One region of the Streptomyces sp. NPDC044704 genome, then DNA from elsewhere that is predicted to be linked to it. Evidence: riboswitches for the same ligand, from Rfam matches in the RefSeq annotation. Region 1 holds a riboswitch; the other holds the start of a gene.
The links. Region 1 has a riboswitch for glycine ahead of gcvP (aminomethyl-transferring glycine dehydrogenase). Riboswitches for the same ligand answer to the same signal wherever they lie in the genome.
Positions count from the first base shown of each region.

Region 2: it holds a riboswitch for glycine, as region 1 does, so the genes downstream of both, gcvT (glycine cleavage system aminomethyltransferase GcvT) here and gcvP (aminomethyl-transferring glycine dehydrogenase) in region 1, are expected to answer to the same signal.

Region 1 covers NZ_JBWKGY010000002.1:7,076-15,155, reverse strand. Annotated here, with positions in the region: gene AC07B0_RS04390 (hypothetical protein) at 1-396, shown strand, start outside; gene AC07B0_RS04385 (DUF5999 family protein) at 667-855, shown strand; gene gcvP (aminomethyl-transferring glycine dehydrogenase) at 951-3,836, opposite strand; glycine riboswitch at 3,896-4,030, opposite strand; glycine riboswitch at 4,032-4,130, opposite strand; gene AC07B0_RS04375 (PRC-barrel domain-containing protein) at 4,245-4,640, shown strand; gene AC07B0_RS04370 (DNA polymerase IV) at 4,637-6,124, opposite strand; gene AC07B0_RS04365 (MerR family transcriptional regulator) at 6,158-6,796, opposite strand; gene AC07B0_RS04360 (bifunctional nuclease family protein) at 7,002-7,475, opposite strand; gene ftsR (transcriptional regulator FtsR) at 7,539-8,080, opposite strand, start outside.
Region 2 covers NZ_JBWKGY010000007.1:150,482-158,561, reverse strand. Annotated here, with positions in the region: gene AC07B0_RS19485 (ABC transporter permease) at 1-262, opposite strand, end outside; gene AC07B0_RS19480 (enhanced serine sensitivity protein SseB C-terminal domain-containing protein) at 836-1,576, opposite strand; gene AC07B0_RS19475 (enhanced serine sensitivity protein SseB) at 1,633-2,367, opposite strand; gene AC07B0_RS19470 (AAA family ATPase) at 2,456-3,109, opposite strand; glycine riboswitch at 3,300-3,404, shown strand; gene gcvT (glycine cleavage system aminomethyltransferase GcvT) at 3,593-4,708, shown strand; gene gcvH (glycine cleavage system protein GcvH) at 4,820-5,203, shown strand; gene glyA (serine hydroxymethyltransferase) at 5,221-6,477, shown strand; gene AC07B0_RS19450 (L-serine ammonia-lyase) at 7,044-8,080, shown strand, end outside.

The DNA.
Region 1 (8,080 bases):
TTCCTGATCCGCAGCGGCGACCGCTTCGTGGCCGCGGCCGACACCCGCCTCACCGCGGACGGCTGGGCCTTCTCCCACTTCTTCGAGGGCCCCTACGTCGCGGCCACCGAACGCGCCCTGCGCCAGGCGGAGTCCCTCGGCCAGAGCTACCAGCCGCGCCTGCTGTCCGTCCCGGAGCTGTACATGCTGACCCTGTGGCTGCACGGCGCGGTCGGCGCCGATGCCGCGGCCGGTCTGCCGGCCGCCGCCGACCTGCTGGTTCCGCTGGCCCCGGCGCCGCCCGGGATCGCCGCGTACCGGCCGCACACCGTTTCCGAACTGCTGCCCGTGCTGACGCACCGGCTGACCCCCCAGGCACCTCCGGTACCGCCACCGGTCGCCGCCCCGGCGGCCTGAACCGATCCATCCGGATTGCCCATTCGGCCTAGTCCGCTCGGGCCACTAGCGAACCACCCGAAATGACAGGGGAGTTGACCTGAACCGCCCGCACGAGTGATGCGTCCTCAATCCATGAGGACAGCTGCGGGGAAATACCTGCGAAGCAGCCGTCCTGGGGGAAGACTGAGCCCATCCTCCCCGCAGGTGCGGGGACGACCCAGGGGGACGGCCATGAATCACGCATCGAGCCGTAGCGAACAGACCACACCGCAGCGAAAGAACGCATCCATGTGCCAGCACCAGCCTGCCTGCCCGTCATCAGAGTCCGCCGACCGGGAGGCCGCGCGCCCGGTGGCCAACCACCCGGAGCAGGGCTGGAGCCTGCTGTGCAACGGCGTCCTGCTCTTCGAGGACACCGGTGAACTCCTGCCGGACGGCCAGATCATCGCGCCGCACCGCCCGCTCGCGGCGGCCTGACCGACGAGGACGACGAAGGGGCCGGTCCCGGAGCCAAAAGCTCCGGGACCGGCCCCTTCCCACGCGTCAGCGTCCTGTCACCGCATCAGGCGGGATCAGTTGTCGTACTCGTCCAGCGGCGGGCAGGAGCACACCAGGTTCCGGTCGCCGAACGCGCCGTCGATCCGGCGCACCGGCGGCCAGTACTTCTCGGCGGCCGTGACCCCGCCCGGGAAGACGGCCTCGTCCCGGGTGTACGGGTGGTTCCACTCGCCGCCCAGCGCCGCGGCGGTGTGCGGGGCGTTGGCGAGGGGGTTGTCCTCCAGCGGCCACTCGCCGCCCGCGACCCGCTCGATCTCGCCGCGGATGGCGATCATCGCGTCGCAGAAGCGGTCGATCTCGGCGAGGTCCTCGGACTCCGTCGGCTCGATCATCAGCGTGCCGGCCACCGGGAAGGACATGGTCGGCGCGTGGAAGCCGTAGTCGATCAGACGCTTGGCGATGTCGTCGACGCTCACGCCCGTCGACTTCGACAGCGGGCGCAGGTCGATGATGCACTCGTGCGCGACCAGGTTGCCCGGGCCGGTGTAGAGCACCGGGTAGTGCGGCTCCAGACGCTTGGCGATGTAGTTCGCGCCGAGTACCGCCACCTGGGTGGCGCGCTTGAGGCCCTCACCACCCATCAGGCGTACGTACGACCAGGAGATCGGCAGGATGCCCGCCGAGCCCCACGGGGCGGCCGAGATCGGGCCCACGCCCGTCTCGGGACCGGCCGTCGGCTGGAGCGGGTGGTTCGGCAGGTAGGGGGCCAGGTGCGCCCGGACACCGACCGGGCCCACGCCGGGGCCGCCGCCGCCGTGCGGGATGCAGAAGGTCTTGTGCAGGTTCAGGTGCGAGACGTCGCCGCCGAAGTGACCCGGCTTGGCCAGACCCACCAGGGCGTTCAGGTTGGCGCCGTCCACGTAGACCTGGCCGCCGGCCTCGTGCACCTGGGCGCAGATGTCGGCGACGTGCTCCTCGAACACGCCGTGCGTCGACGGGTAGGTGATCATCAGCACGGCGAGCTCGTCGCGGTACTGCTCGATCTTGGCGCGCAGGTCGTCCGCGTCCACCTCGCCGTCGTCGGCGGTCTTGACGACGACGACCTTCATGCCGGCCATCACGGCGCTCGCCGCGTTGGTGCCGTGCGCGGAGGAGGGGATGAGGCAGACGGTGCGCTGCTCGTCACCGTTGGCGCGGTGGTAGGCGCGCACGGCCAGCAGGCCGGCGAGCTCGCCCTGGGAGCCGGCGTTCGGCTGGATGGAGACCTTGTCGTAGCCGGTGACCTCGCAGAGACGTTCCTCCAGCTCCGTGATGAGCGTGAGGTACCCCTCCGCCTGCGCGACCGGGGCGAACGGGTGCAGCTGGCCGAACTCGGGCCAGGTCACCGGTTCCATCTCGGTGGTGGCGTTGAGCTTCATCGTGCAGGAGCCCAGCGGGATCATGCCGCGGTCCAGCGCGTAGTCCTTGTCCGAGAGCTTGCGCAGGTAGCGCAGCATCGCGGTCTCGGAGCGGTGCTGGTGGAAGACCGGGTGCGTCAGGACCTCGTCCGAGCGCAGCAGGCCCTCGGGGAGGGTGTCGGCCGTGGTCGCGTCGAGGGCCTCCAGGTCGGCCGAGACGCCGAAGGCGGCCCAGACGGCGTCGACGTCGGCGCGCAGGGTGGTCTCGTCGCAGGAGAGGGAGACGTGGTCGGCGTCGACCTGGAACAGGTTGACCCCGCCCTCGCGGGCGGCGGCGACGACCTCGGCGGCCTTGCCGGGAACCCGGGCGGTGACCGTGTCGAAGTACGAGCCGTGCACGATCTCGACCCCGCCCGCCGTCAGGCCCGCGGCGATCAGGGTGGCGTAGCGGTGGGTGCGGCGGGCGATCGTCCGCAGGCCGTCGGGGCCGTGGTAGACGGCGTACATGCCGGCCATGACGGCGAGCAGCACCTGCGCCGTACAGATGTTGCTGGTGGCCTTCTCGCGGCGGATGTGCTGCTCGCGGGTCTGCAGCGCGAGGCGGTAGGCCTTGTTGCCGTCCGCGTCCAGGGAGACTCCGACGAGGCGGCCGGGCAGGGAGCGGGCGTGCTTGGCCTGGACGGCCATGTAACCGGCGTGCGGGCCGCCGAAGCCCATCGGAACGCCGAAGCGCTGGGTGGTGCCGACCGCGATGTCCGCGCCCAGCTCGCCCGGCGAGGTCAGCAGGGTCAGGGCGAGCAGGTCGGCCGAGACCGCGACGATCGCGCCGAGCCCGTGCGCCTGGTCGATGACCGGCTTGATGTCCCGTACGGCACCGGAGGCGCCCGGGTACTGGACGAGCACGCCGTAGATCCCGCGCTCGGCGATCTCGGCCGGGATGCCGGCGGACAGGTCGGCGACGACGACCTCGATGCCGATCGGCTCGGCGCGGGTCTCGATCACGGCGATCGTCTGCGGCAGCGCGTCGGCGTCCACGAGGAAGACGTTGCCCTTGGCCTTGCCGACCCGGCGGGCCAGCGTCATGGCCTCGGCGGCGGCCGTGCCCTCGTCGAGGAGGGAGGCGCCGGAGGTCGGCAGACCGGTCAGGTCGGCGACGACGGTCTGGAAGTTGAGCAGCGCCTCCAGGCGGCCCTGCGAGATCTCGGGCTGGTAGGGCGTGTACGCCGTGTACCAGGCCGGGTTCTCCATGACGTTGCGCAGGATCACCGGCGGGGTGAAGGTCCCGTAGTAGCCGAGGCCGATCATCGAGGTCAGGACCTGGTTGCGGTCGGCGAGCGAACGCAGCTCGGCCAGCACCTCGGCCTCGGTCCGCGCCTCGGGCAGGTTCAGCGCCTCGGCGGTCTTGATCACATCCGGTACCGCGGCGGCGGTGAGCTCGTCCAGGGAGCCGTAGCCCACGTGGGCGAGCATCTTCGCCTGCGCCTCGGCATCCGGGCCGATGTGGCGCTGCTCGAAGGGGATGCCTCGCTCGAGCTGAGAGAGCGGAATGCGGTTGGCGGTCATTACGGAGGCCTCCTGGTCGTATGACCTGCGAGGGGCACCACGGCGCGGGCACCCGGACGGCCTCCCCCTCTGTCATCTCAACCTGAGAGCTTCACCGGGCCTCACAGGGGTCGCCCGTGGGGTCCGGCTTTCACCGTCGGTGAGGGGAGGAGCCGGCACTGCGTCCCGGCACCGCCCCTGCTTTCCAGAGTGGCCTCTTCACGTGCGGTACGTATGCCTGAGAGATTCCGGGGAGGATTTGCTCCTTCGGCGCCTCCGTCGAGCTCACTCGGAGGACTCTCCCGCACAGGGTCAACAGCCGTCACCCAGCCTACCAGCGAGGATCTGGACCCTCCCTCGAGTGGCCCCCTCCCCGGATATGCACTTTTGTAGTGATTACGGATGGAGTTGCGACCAAGTGGAGGGACCGTGCAGACCGACATCGATCCGCGCAGCCTGATCGGCCGCAAGGCATTCGACCGCAACGGCGCCAAGATCGGAACCGTGGACGAGGTCTACCTCGACGACGCCACGGGCGTTCCGGAATGGGCGGCCGTGCGGACCGGGCTCTTCGGCCGGGACGCGTTCGTCCCCCTGGAGCCCAGCGAGGTGGTGGACGACGCCCTGCGCGTGCCGTTCGAGCGCTCCCTCATCAAGGACGCCCCCGACTTCGGGGTCGGCCGTCACCTCTCCCCCGAGCAGGAGCTCCAGCTGTACCACCACTACGGCCTGGACGTGGCCCTCCCGTCGGAGTTCCGCCACGCCCCGCCCCCGCCCGCCAAGAAGCGCCGCCGCGCCGCGGGCCGCCTGACCGGACGCAGCTAGTCCTTCCGGCCGCGGCACTGGGAATCGGACGTTCCCACCAGGGGCAGCGGATCGGACGGCTCCAGCTCGGGGTCGTCCACCCGGAAGGTGCGGACCCGGCCGGGCGGGGATCCGGGCCGCTCGAACCGTACGGTCACCCGGCCCACCCCGCTGCCCTGGACCCAGCCGGGCCCGTACACCGCGTGCCGTACGTCGCTCCCGGCCGCCCAGTGCCGCGCGACGGCCGGCCCGTCCGCCCCGGGCTCCCTGGGCGCCCCGGGCGCCTCCACGGCCTCTCCCGCCGCCTCCACGGCATCGGCACCGGCATCCGCAGCCCGCGACGGTGCGTCCGCCCCCTCCGCCCCGTCCGGCGCAACGGCCCCGCTCGCGTCGCCGACCGCCGCCGCGACCCCCTCCGCCTCCGCCTCGGCGGCCAGTACCTGGGCGAAGAGGTCCTCCTGCGTGTAGTCCGCGAGGCCCGTCACGCCGACGCCGAGCAGCCGCACCCCGCCCGTGGTGTCCACGCCCTCCAGCAGCCGCGCGGCGGCCTCCCGCACCACCCCCGGATCGTCGGTGGGGCCCCGCAGGGTCTCGGAGCGGGTCAGCGTCGAGAAGTCGTAGCGCCGGACCTTCAGGACGATGGTCCGGCCCGAGTGTCCGGAGGCGCGCAGCCGCCCCACGCACCGGTCGGCGAGCCGCTGCACCTCGAAGCGGATCCGTACCCGGTCGTGCAGGTCCACGTCGAAGGTGTCCTCGACGGACACGGACTTCGCGTCGCGCTCGGCGACCACGGGCCGGTCGTCGAGGCCCAGCGCCATCCGGTAGAGCCCCGCCCCGTGCGCCTTGCCGACCATCCGGACCAGCTCGTCCTCACCGGCTTCGGCGAGTTCCCCCACGGTGGTGATCCCGGCCCGGCGCAGGTGTTCCCCGGTGGCCGGCCCGACCCCGGGCAGGGTCCGCACCGACATCGGCGCGAGCAGTTCCCGTTCGGTGCCCGGCTCGATGAGCAGCAGCCCGTCCGGCTTGGCCTCCTCGGAGGCCACCTTGGCGAGCATCTTCGACCCGGCCAGCCCCACCGAGCCGCTGAGCCCCGTGGCAGCCGTGATGTCGGCCCGCAGACGCTCCCCGGCCGCCCTGGCACCGGCCGCGTCGAAGGCGGAGCCGCCCGCCTCCAGGTCGACGAAGGCCTCGTCCAGGCTGAGGGGCTCGACCAGCGGTGACAGCTCCCGCAGCAGGCCCATGACCAGCTCGCTGACCTCGCGGTAGAGGCTGAAGCGGGGGATCAGACAGGCCCCGTTCGGGCACAGCCGCCGGGCCTGGGCCATCGGCATCGCCGAGTGCACCCCGAAGCGGCGGGCTTCGTAGGAGGCGGTGGCGACCACCCCGCGCGGTCCGAGCCCGCCGACGATCACGGCCTTCCCGCGCAGGCTGGGCTTCGACGCCTGTTCCACCGAGGCGTAGAAGGCATCCATGTCCAGGTGCAGGATGGTCGGCGCGGCTCTCACAGCCCCGATGCTGCCCTACGGCACTGACATCGGTCAGACGGCCCGGTTCCGCCGTGCGGCGAGCTCATCGGCCGGATTGTGGCCGAGGAGGGTCTCGCCCGTGTCGATGCGCTCCCCGTGCAGCTGCGACAGGGCGTTCTCCACATCGCGCCAGACGACGCCGACCGCGATGCCGAAGACGCCCTGCCCGCCCTGGAGCAGGCTCACCACCTGGTCCGGCGAGGTGCACTCGTACACGGTCGCGCCGTCGCTCATCAGCGTCATGCGTTCTAGGTCGCGAAAACCCCGGTCACGGAGGTGCTGCACGGCGGCGCGGATGTTCTGCAGCGCCACCCCGGTGTCCAGGAAGCGCTTGACGATCTTGAGGACCACCACGTCGCGGAAGCTGTACAGCCGCTGCGTGCCGGACCCGTACGCGGGCCGGACGCTCGGCTCCACCAGCCCGGTCCGCGCCCAGTAGTCGAGCTGCCGGTACGTGATGCCGGCCGCGGCGCACGCCGTGGGGCCCCGGTAGCCGACCTGCTCGGGCGCCGGGTCGTCGCCCACCGGTCCGACCGGCGTGGACGCCGGCTGACGGTGCGCGGGCCCGGCCGCGCCGCCGTGCAGCGGGTACGACCCACCATCACTCCGTGCGGGGGTGCCCCCGGTCGTACCGTCGCCCGTGATCCTCACGCCGACCCTCCGTCCTTGACCTGCCCACCTTGAAGGTAGGCAGTGACCAGGGGTGCGTCAACGATCGCCACACTCGGCACGCCGAGTGATAATCACCCTGAGAGTGGTTTCCCGTACCCCATTGCGGGGAAAGGCTACTCGAATGGGCTGAAGGTTCCCGGTGGACGACGCGGCCCGCGTTTCGCCGCGCTCCCCGCTCCGCTCCTCACTGGGGGCCGGTACCGAAGTCCTCCGGCGAAATCTGGTCGAGGAACTCGCGGAACTTCTCCACCTCGTCCTCCTGCTCGTCGGGAATGGCGATTCCGGCGTCGTCGAGCACACCGTCACTGCCGTAGATCGGCGTCCCCGTCCGCAGGGCCAGCGCTATGGCATCGGAAGGCCTCGCGCTCACCTCGACCCCGCTGGCGAAGACCAGCTCCGCGTAGAAGACGCCCTCCCGCAGATCCGTGATCCGGACCTCGGTGAGCTCCTCACCGACCGCCTCCAGCACGTCCTTGAACAGGTCGTGCGTCAGCGGCCGGGCAGGGGCCATCCCCTGCTGTGCGAAGGCAATGGCGGTCGCCTCCCCAGGACCGATCCAGATGGGGAGGTACCGGTCGCCTCCCACTTCACGCAGGAGCACGATCGGCTGGTTGGAGGGCATTTCCACCCGGACACCCACAACGTCGAGCTCGTTCACACAGCAACCCTAGGACCTGCCCGGCCGGTTTGGGTAGTCGGGGCCGCACGCCGACCAGCGCCGTCAGCGCAACCGGACGCCGAGAGCGGTCTGCACGAGGGCCTCGTGCAGCCGTACGGAGAGTCCCGCGAGCTCCTTCAGCGTGGCCTCCGCGTGCGCCCTGGTCTGCGGGTTGCGGTGCCTGCGCAGCGGCGAGACGACCTGCTCCACCAGACCGGCCTCGCGGTCCGCGGCGGCCTTCATGGCCCGCAGGTGGCGCGGCTCCAGCCCGAACCGTCCGAGATCTGCGATCAGGCGGGCCACGGTGACGGTCTCCGCGTCGAACCCGCCGCCCGGCGCCTCGGAGATGAGCCCGTACGACTCCCATTCCACGAGCTGGACCTCGTCCGCCTCCGCGGCGGCGATCAGCTCGGCCCGCCCGACCCGGGGCACGGTCGGCCGCTCCCGGCCCACCTCGCCGTACACGGCGGACGGGCTCGCGGGATCGACGGACTCCCCGTGGGCGGTGGGTCCGGGGATGCGGATCTGCTCACCCCGGTCGAGGGCGTCGAGCTGCTCCCGGATGACCTTCAGCGGCAGGTAGTGGTCGCGCTGGAGGCGCAGGA
Region 2 (8,080 bases), on a different contig from region 1:
GCGTGCCCAGGTCCGGGTCGATCATGTCCTCGTGGAACTCGTTGGGCGGGTGGCCCAGCAGGCTCACGATCTGCGGCGCGAAGACCGCCACCAGGATCAGGAGGATCACGACCACGCCGCCGGTCAGCGCGACCTTGTCACGCTTGAGCCGCATCCAGGCGATGCGACCGGGCGAGCGGCCTTCGATGGCCTTGGCAGGGACGTCGGCTACGGACACGGGTGCGGGTGTTTCCGCGCTCGTGTCGTGCAGTGGTGCCGTCATCGTGGTGGGGACCCCTCTCGGCCGACGGGTAGCCGGCCCATGCCCGCCGCTGTGGCGGCGTTGGTGCGGAGTGGCGCTCGGAGTGCGTGGTACACGCAGAACGCGTGCGGAGTGCGGGTGCGGAGCAGCTGAAGTGCGGAAAGTGCGGGAAGTGCCGTGCGAAACAACAAGCGAAGTCCACGTACCGAACCGGGTCCTGGAGGACTGACCGGCTCTTGGGTGGGGAGTCTTCATCGGGCGCTCGACCAGCCGCCAGACCCGCAGATGAATGGATGCGCAACCGTGATCTGACGCGTGGGTTCCCGTTATCCGGACTCCGCTGGCGGCTCAGCGGAGCAAGACCGGCCGTTCGGTACGCAAACGGACATCACGCCCAACTCACAGGACTACCACGCCAATTGGATGCCCATCAGTGATGAAATCCGGACAAGGCGAAGGCCGCCGGGAACCGTGGTTCCCGGCGGCCCGATGTCGCCGGACATGTCCGTCCCAGAGTCCGGGCAGGTGCCCGGTTTCCCTGTAGGTGACCCGGTGAACGCCCCTCGGAGCGTCCCGCCCGGTTCGTCGGCGGTCCTAGTAGACCGCCGCCTGGCCCTCCCGGTCGTAGAACGGGCGGGTCTGCGCGCGCAGCCACATCGCCACCGGGTCGTGCTCGTCGGCCAGCGCGACCGTGCACACGGGCACCCCCTCGGGCACCGCCCCGACCGACTGCCGCATCATCTCCCGTACGGATTCCAGCGCGGGCGCGGAGGCGTCGTAGAGGTCGAGCCCCACCGCCAGGTACGCCGACCCCAGCGAGGGCTGCACCCAGGCGCGGCGCAGCGAGCGCACGGCGGGCGTGCGGTGCGCGTGGCGGGTCAGCAGCCCGTAGAACTGCGGCAGCTCCAGGGAGGGCTCGGAGAGCCGCAGCGGGCCCGCCGGCATCCGGTCCAGGCCGGTGGCGACGCGCCGCAGGTCGGCCCAGGGCACGCCGAGCCCGCCGCCCTGGGCGTGCGGGTTGACCCACAGGCCCCAGCGGTCCGGGTAGAGGGCGCGGGCGATGTCCCGGCCGGTGACCACCTCGTAGCCGCGGTTCCAGCCGCTCGCGGCCAGTTCCTGCGGGGAGGTCACGCAGGGCGCGTAGCCGAGGCCCTCGACCTCCATGCCGCCGTACTGGGCGTCCGGCGAGCCCGGCTGCCCCTGCCACAGCAGCATCCACAGCCGGCCCTCCGCGAGGGCGTGCAGGAATGACTCGTAGCTCTCATAGCGCCCGGGAGTCACCTGGCGCAGCATGTGCTCGACCTGCCCGGCCGCGGCCGTGCCTGACGCACTCACCCGGTACCCCTCTTCGTCCGCCCGTCGTCCACACGTACCAACCAGCTTAAGCGGCGCTACGGGAGGTAGAAGGGGCGTACGCGCTCACGAATCCACTCCGTGACCGGGTCCTCGGCGGCGTCGAGGAGGATCAACTGCACGGGCCAGGGCGCCGGTACGCGGGCCAGGGCCCGTCCGAGGGCCTCCAGCGGGGCGGCCCGGACCTCGGGATCCCATCCCACCAGGCGGACACCGACGTACAGCTCGGGGGCCCCGCCCTCCACGCTGGCCAGGCAGCGGTACGCGGCGGCGACCACCCCGGTGGCGCGGAACTCCTCCGCGGCGGCGGCCAGGAAGTCGACCGGGTCCTCCTGCCAGTCGGGCTCGAAGAGCCGGACGCGCCCGCCGGTGGCCGGGCCGTCGAGCGGGGTCCGTCCCGTGCGGCACAGCTCGGCGACGGCGGCCGGGGGCAGCGGCACCCCGACGGCCCCCTCCGGGTTCACGGCGATGCCGAGCTGCGGGGGCAGGCCGCGGGCGAACTCCACGGCGGGGGCGACGGCGAAGGCCATGCCGGGCCCGGCGCAGAAGCGGAACTGTGCCTCGGAGCTGTAGACGGGGACGTACGCCTCCCCGCCGATCAGCATCGTGGGCAGGTCGAGGCTCCCCTGCTCGGGGCTGCCGCCCTGGGGCAGCGGTACCCAGACCGGGCTGCGCCCGAGGACCTCCAGGATCCGCTCCCCGGCGTCCGTCTGCCCGAGCGCCGCCCCGAGCACCTGCTCCAACTCGTTCGCCGGCCAGCCGCTGCCCTGCATGTGCCCCTGCCCTCCGTATGTCCCGCCGATGTGCTGCCGAGGCTATCGGCAAGGGGCGCGCCGGCCGGAGCCGGCCGGGGAAGCGGAGTCAGCCGTGGAAGGCGATGGAGGTCACGGCGGCGGCCGAGCGGCGGTCCAGCAGGATCGCGGAGGCGCACCCGGCCGGCGGGCGACCGGCCTCCGCCTCCCGCAGCAGCCGGCGGACGGCGCCGCGGTGCCGGGCGAAGGCGTACGCGGACACGCGGCGCCCCCGCGCCGCCTGCCCGGCGAGGGCCTCCTCGGCGGTGGTGTCCAGCAGCAGCAGGTGCAGGGAGCCGCCCCGGCGGCGGGCGACGGCGGCGAGCAGGCCCCGGACCCAGCTCTGGGTCCCGCAGTCGTGGACCACTACGGATTCGCCGGAGCCGAGCTTGCGCCACAGGCCCCAGTAGTGGGCGGCGCGGACGAGCGGCCGGTACGCGGCGTAGGGGAGGGCGGCGGGCATCCGGTGCTCCCAGCGCTCGCGGGCGTCCTGGGAGTCGATGCCACCCCCCGGGGCGGCCCGCTTGATCAGGGTGCTCTTGCCACCGCCGGGCAGCCCGGAGACCACGACGATGTCCCCGGCCGGGAAACCGAGGCGCTGCGGTACGCACACGGCGGGTCCGCGCAGGTCACGGACCGGTCCGGCGCCTTCGACGAGGACGCGCGGGTCCGCCCCGCGGCCCCGCTGGGCCGGTACCCCGTCGACTGTTCCCGTGGTGGTCATGAGTCCGAATCTCCGCACAGTGTCTCCCCCCGAAATCGGGCCGCGAAAGCCCCGTGCCCACTGAGTGTAAAGAGACGGTAATCCGGCGGTCCCGGTTCCGCTCGTACGTTCTTGCGGGCCCCGCCGCCCGCTCCCGGACGTCCCGTGCAATGATGTGCGCCATCTGGACACCAACTGCATACCGGCCGCTTGAATCCGCGCGGGAGAGTCCCGGCAGGGCCGCAAGGCCGTGCGCGGGCGCCGAAGGAGCAAGTACCTCCCTTGAATCTCTCAGGCCCCGTACCGCGTGGATGAGGCAGATCTGAAAAGCGAGCCGCGACGCGACCGTCCCCCGACGGCCGTCGGCGCGTGCTCCACCCAAGGTGCAAGCCGTGGAATTTCCCCCGTACGCGCGGGAACTCCCGGCGAACCTCTCAGGTTCCGATGACAGATGGGGAGGATCGTCCTCGTCATGTCATGCCCTGGGACCCGGGAGCCACACCCATGAGCACTGCCCCCCGCCTGACCGCGCTCGACGCGCTGCACCGTTCGCTCGGTGCGACCATGACCGATTTCGCGGGCTGGGACATGCCGCTGCGGTACGCCAGCGAGCGCGACGAGCACAACGCCGTGCGCACCCGCGCCGGCCTGTTCGACCTGTCCCACATGGGCGAGATCACCCTGACCGGCCCCGAGGCCGTCAAGGTGCTGGACTACGCGCTGGTCGGCAACATCTCCACCGTCGGCGTCGGCCGCGCCCGCTACACGCACATCTGTCAGGAGGACGGCGGGATCCTGGACGACCTGATCGTCTACCGCCTCGGCGAGACCGAGTTCATGGTCGTCGCCAACGCCTCCAACGCCCAGGTCGTGCTGGACGCGATCACCGAGCGCGCCGCCGGCTTCGACGCCGAGGTCCGTGACGACCGCGACGCGTACGCGCTGATCGCCGTCCAGGGCCCGGAGTCCCCCGGCATCCTGAAGTCCCTCACCGACGCCGACCTGGACGGCCTGAAGTACTACGCCGGCCTGCCCGGCACTGTCGCGGGCGTCCCCGCGCTGATCGCGCGTACGGGTTACACCGGCGAGGACGGCTTCGAGCTGTTCGTCTCCCCCGAGCACGCCGTCGCGCTGTGGCAGGCGCTGACCGAGGCGGGCGCGGGCGTCGGCCTGGTCCCGGCCGGACTGTCGTGCCGCGACACGCTGCGCCTGGAGGCGGGCATGCCGCTGTACGGGCACGAGCTGACCACCTCCCTCACCCCGTTCGACGCGGGCCTGGGCCGGGTCGTGAAGTTCGAGAAGGAGGGCGACTTCGTCGGCCGCGCCGCGCTGGAGGCCGCCGCCGAGAAGGCCGCCACGAACCCGCCGCGCAAGCTGGTCGGCCTGATCGCCGAGGGCCGCCGCGTCCCGCGCGCCGGTTTCCCGGTCGTGGCCGACGGCCAGGTCATCGGCGAGGTCACCTCGGGCGCCCCCTCCCCGACGCTGGGCAAGCCGATCGCGATGGCGTACGTAGACGCGGCGCACGCCGCGCCCGGCACCTCCGGCGTGGGCGTCGACATTCGCGGTACGCATGAGCCGTACGAGGTCGTGGCCCTGCCGTTCTACAAGCGGCAGAAGTAGTTCCGCACACGGCCGAGCCGTGCACCAGCCGTACGGGAAGCCGTCCGGCCGCGTCTCAGTACCCGAGACCGCTGTTCGTATCCACTCCCCCGCATCCAGGAGAATCAGGTCATGAGCAACCCCCAGCAGCTGCGTTACACCAAGGAGCACGAGTGGCTGTCGGACGCCGTGGACGGCGTCGCGACGGTCGGCATCACGGAGTTCGCGGCCAACGCGCTCGGTGACGTCGTCTACGCCCAGCTCCCCGCGGTCGGCGATACCGTCACCGAGGGCGAGACCTGTGGCGAGCTGGAGTCGACCAAGTCGGTCAGCGACCTGTACTCCCCCGTCTCCGGCGAGGTCGTCGAGGCCAACCAGGACGTCGTGGACGACCCGGCCCTCGTGAACTCGGCGCCGTTCGAGGGTGGCTGGCTGTTCAAGGTGCGCCTCTCGGCCGAGCCCAGCGAGGTGCTCTCGGCCGAGGAGTACGCCGCGCTCACCCACTCCGACAACTGACACCCCAGGGGATCTCGATGTCTGTACTGAACACCCCCCTCCACGAGCTCGACCCGGACGTCGCCGCCGCCGTCGACGCCGAGCTCGTGCGCCAGCAGTCGACCCTGGAAATGATCGCGTCGGAGAACTTCGCTCCCGTCGCCGTCATGGAGGCCCAGGGCTCGGTCCTGACCAACAAGTACGCCGAGGGCTACCCGGGCCGCCGCTACTACGGCGGCTGCGAGCACGTCGACGTCGTCGAGCAGATCGCGATCGACCGGATCAAGGCGCTGTTCGGCGCCGAGGCCGCGAACGTCCAGCCGCACTCCGGCGCGCAGGCGAACGCCGCCGCGATGTTCGCGCTGCTGAAGCCGGGCGACACGATCATGGGCCTGAACCTGGCCCACGGCGGTCACCTGACCCACGGCATGAAGATCAACTTCTCCGGCAAGCTCTACAACGTGGTCCCGTACCACGTCGACGAGACCGGCGAGGTGGACATGGCAGAGGTCGAGCGCCTCGCCAAGGAGTCCAAGCCGCAGCTGATCGTCGCCGGCTGGTCCGCGTACCCGCGCCAGCTGGACTTCGCCGCCTTCCGCCGCATCGCGGACGAGGTCGGCGCGTACCTGATGGTCGACATGGCGCACTTCGCCGGTCTGGTCGCCGCCGGTCTGCACCCGAACCCGGTGCCGCACGCCCACGTCGTCACCACCACCACGCACAAGACCCTCGGCGGTCCGCGCGGCGGTGTCATCCTGTCGACGCAGGAGCTGGCCAAGAAGATCAACTCCGCGGTCTTCCCGGGCCAGCAGGGCGGTCCGCTGGAGCACGTGATCGCGGCCAAGGCCGTCTCCTTCAAGGTCGCGGCCTCGCCCGAGTTCAAGGAGCGCCAGGAGCGCACCCTGGAGGGTGCGAAGATCCTCGCCGCCCGCCTGGTCCAGGACGACGTCAAGGCCGTGGGCGTGGACGTCCTCACCGGCGGCACCGACGTGCACCTGGTCCTGGTGGACCTGCGCAACTCGGAGCTCGACGGCCAGCAGGCCGAGGACCGCCTCCACGAGGTCGGCATCACGGTCAACCGGAACGCCATCCCGAACGACCCGCGGCCGCCGATGGTGACCTCGGGCCTGCGGATCGGCACGCCGGCGCTGGCCACCCGCGGTTTCGACGCCGAGGCCTTCACCGAGGTCGCCGAGATCATCGCGCAGGCCCTGAAGCCGGCCTACGACGCCGAGGACCTGAAGGCGCGCGTCTCGGCGCTCGCCGCGAAGTTCCCGCTGTACCCGACGCTGTAGCGAGCGGGCAGGGCCCGGCCGTGTTCTCCACAGGGCCGGGCCCTTTTCATGACCACTGTCCCCGGCGGATGCCGGACTCGGTCCCTTCGCGTGTTCCGCCGCGCCAAGCCCGGCCCGCCCCGCCCCTTCCGGCCGCCCGCCGCGAGGGTCCTCTGCCCCCTGACCTGTCCTGGCTCGGCTCCGCCGGCTTCGGCGGCCGCGGCACCGTCCCGGGCGGGCGGACATCGCCCTGGTGGCCGCCATGGCCCTCGTCACGTACTCCTGGGCCGTGCGGGCCGGCGCCAGGGCCCACCGGGCGGGCCTGCCGGGGCCCGGACCCCGTGCTGGACCCGGTACCGGCCGACGCCGCCGGCCGGTGCCGGAAACCGGAGCGCGAGCTGACTCACGCCTGACCGCCACGTCCGGCAGCAGAACCGTTCATCTCCACGCGTTACGCTCGTCTGCCGGACGAAAACAGCAGATCCGCCCCTTTGATCACCACCCCTCTTGATCACCACCCCTTCCGATCAAAGACCGCTCCACCTCCTGCCCCCTCCCACCCCACGAGCAGACAAGGGAGTCCGCCAGTGGCCATCTCCGTCTTCGACCTCTTCTCCATCGGCATCGGCCCGTCCTCCTCCCACACGGTCGGCCCGATGCGCGCGGCGCGCATGTTCGTCACGCGGCTGAAGAAGGACGGCGTCCTCGCCCAGACCGCCTCCGTCCGCGCGGAGCTCTTCGGCTCCCTCGGCGCGACCGGCCACGGCCACGGCACGCCCAAGGCGGTCCTGCTGGGGCTGGAGGGGCACTCCCCCCGCACGGTGAACGTCGAGACCGCCGACGCCGAGGTCGAGCGCATCCGCCAGAGCGGCCGCCTGCGGCTGCTGGGAGCGGAGATAGGCGATGGCCACGAGATCGCCTTCGACGAACCGAACCAGCTGATCCTCCACCGCCGCCGCTCGCTGCCGTACCACGCCAACGGCATGACGCTCTTCGCGTACGACGAGTCCGGCACCCCGCTCCTGGAGAAGACCTACTACTCGGTCGGCGGCGGGTTCGTCGTCGACGAGGACGCGGTCGGAGAGGACCGGATCAAGCTCGACGACACCGTGCTGAAGTACCCCTTCCGCTCGGGCGACGAGATGCTGCGCCTGGCCAACGAGACCGGCCTGTCGATCTCCTCCCTGATGCTGGAGAACGAGAAGGCCTGGCGCACCGAGGAGGAGATCCGCGAGGGCCTCCTGGAGATCTGGCGGGTCATGCAGGCCTGCGTCTCGCGCGGCATGTCCCGCGAGGGCATCCTCCCGGGCGGCCTGCGGGTCAAGCGCCGTGCCGCCTCCACCGCGCGCCAGCTGCGCACCGAGGGCGACCCGATGATGCACCGCAGCGAGTGGACCACCATCTACGCGATGGCGGTCAACGAGGAGAACGCGGCCGGCGGGCGCGTGGTGACCGCCCCGACCAACGGCGCGGCCGGGGTGCTGCCCGCGGTCCTGCACTACTACATGAACTTCGTGCCGGGCGCGGACGAGGACGGCGTGGTGCGCTTCCTCCTCTCGGCGGGCGCGATCGGCATGCTCTTCAAGGAGAACGCCTCGATCTCGGGCGCCGAGGTCGGCTGCCA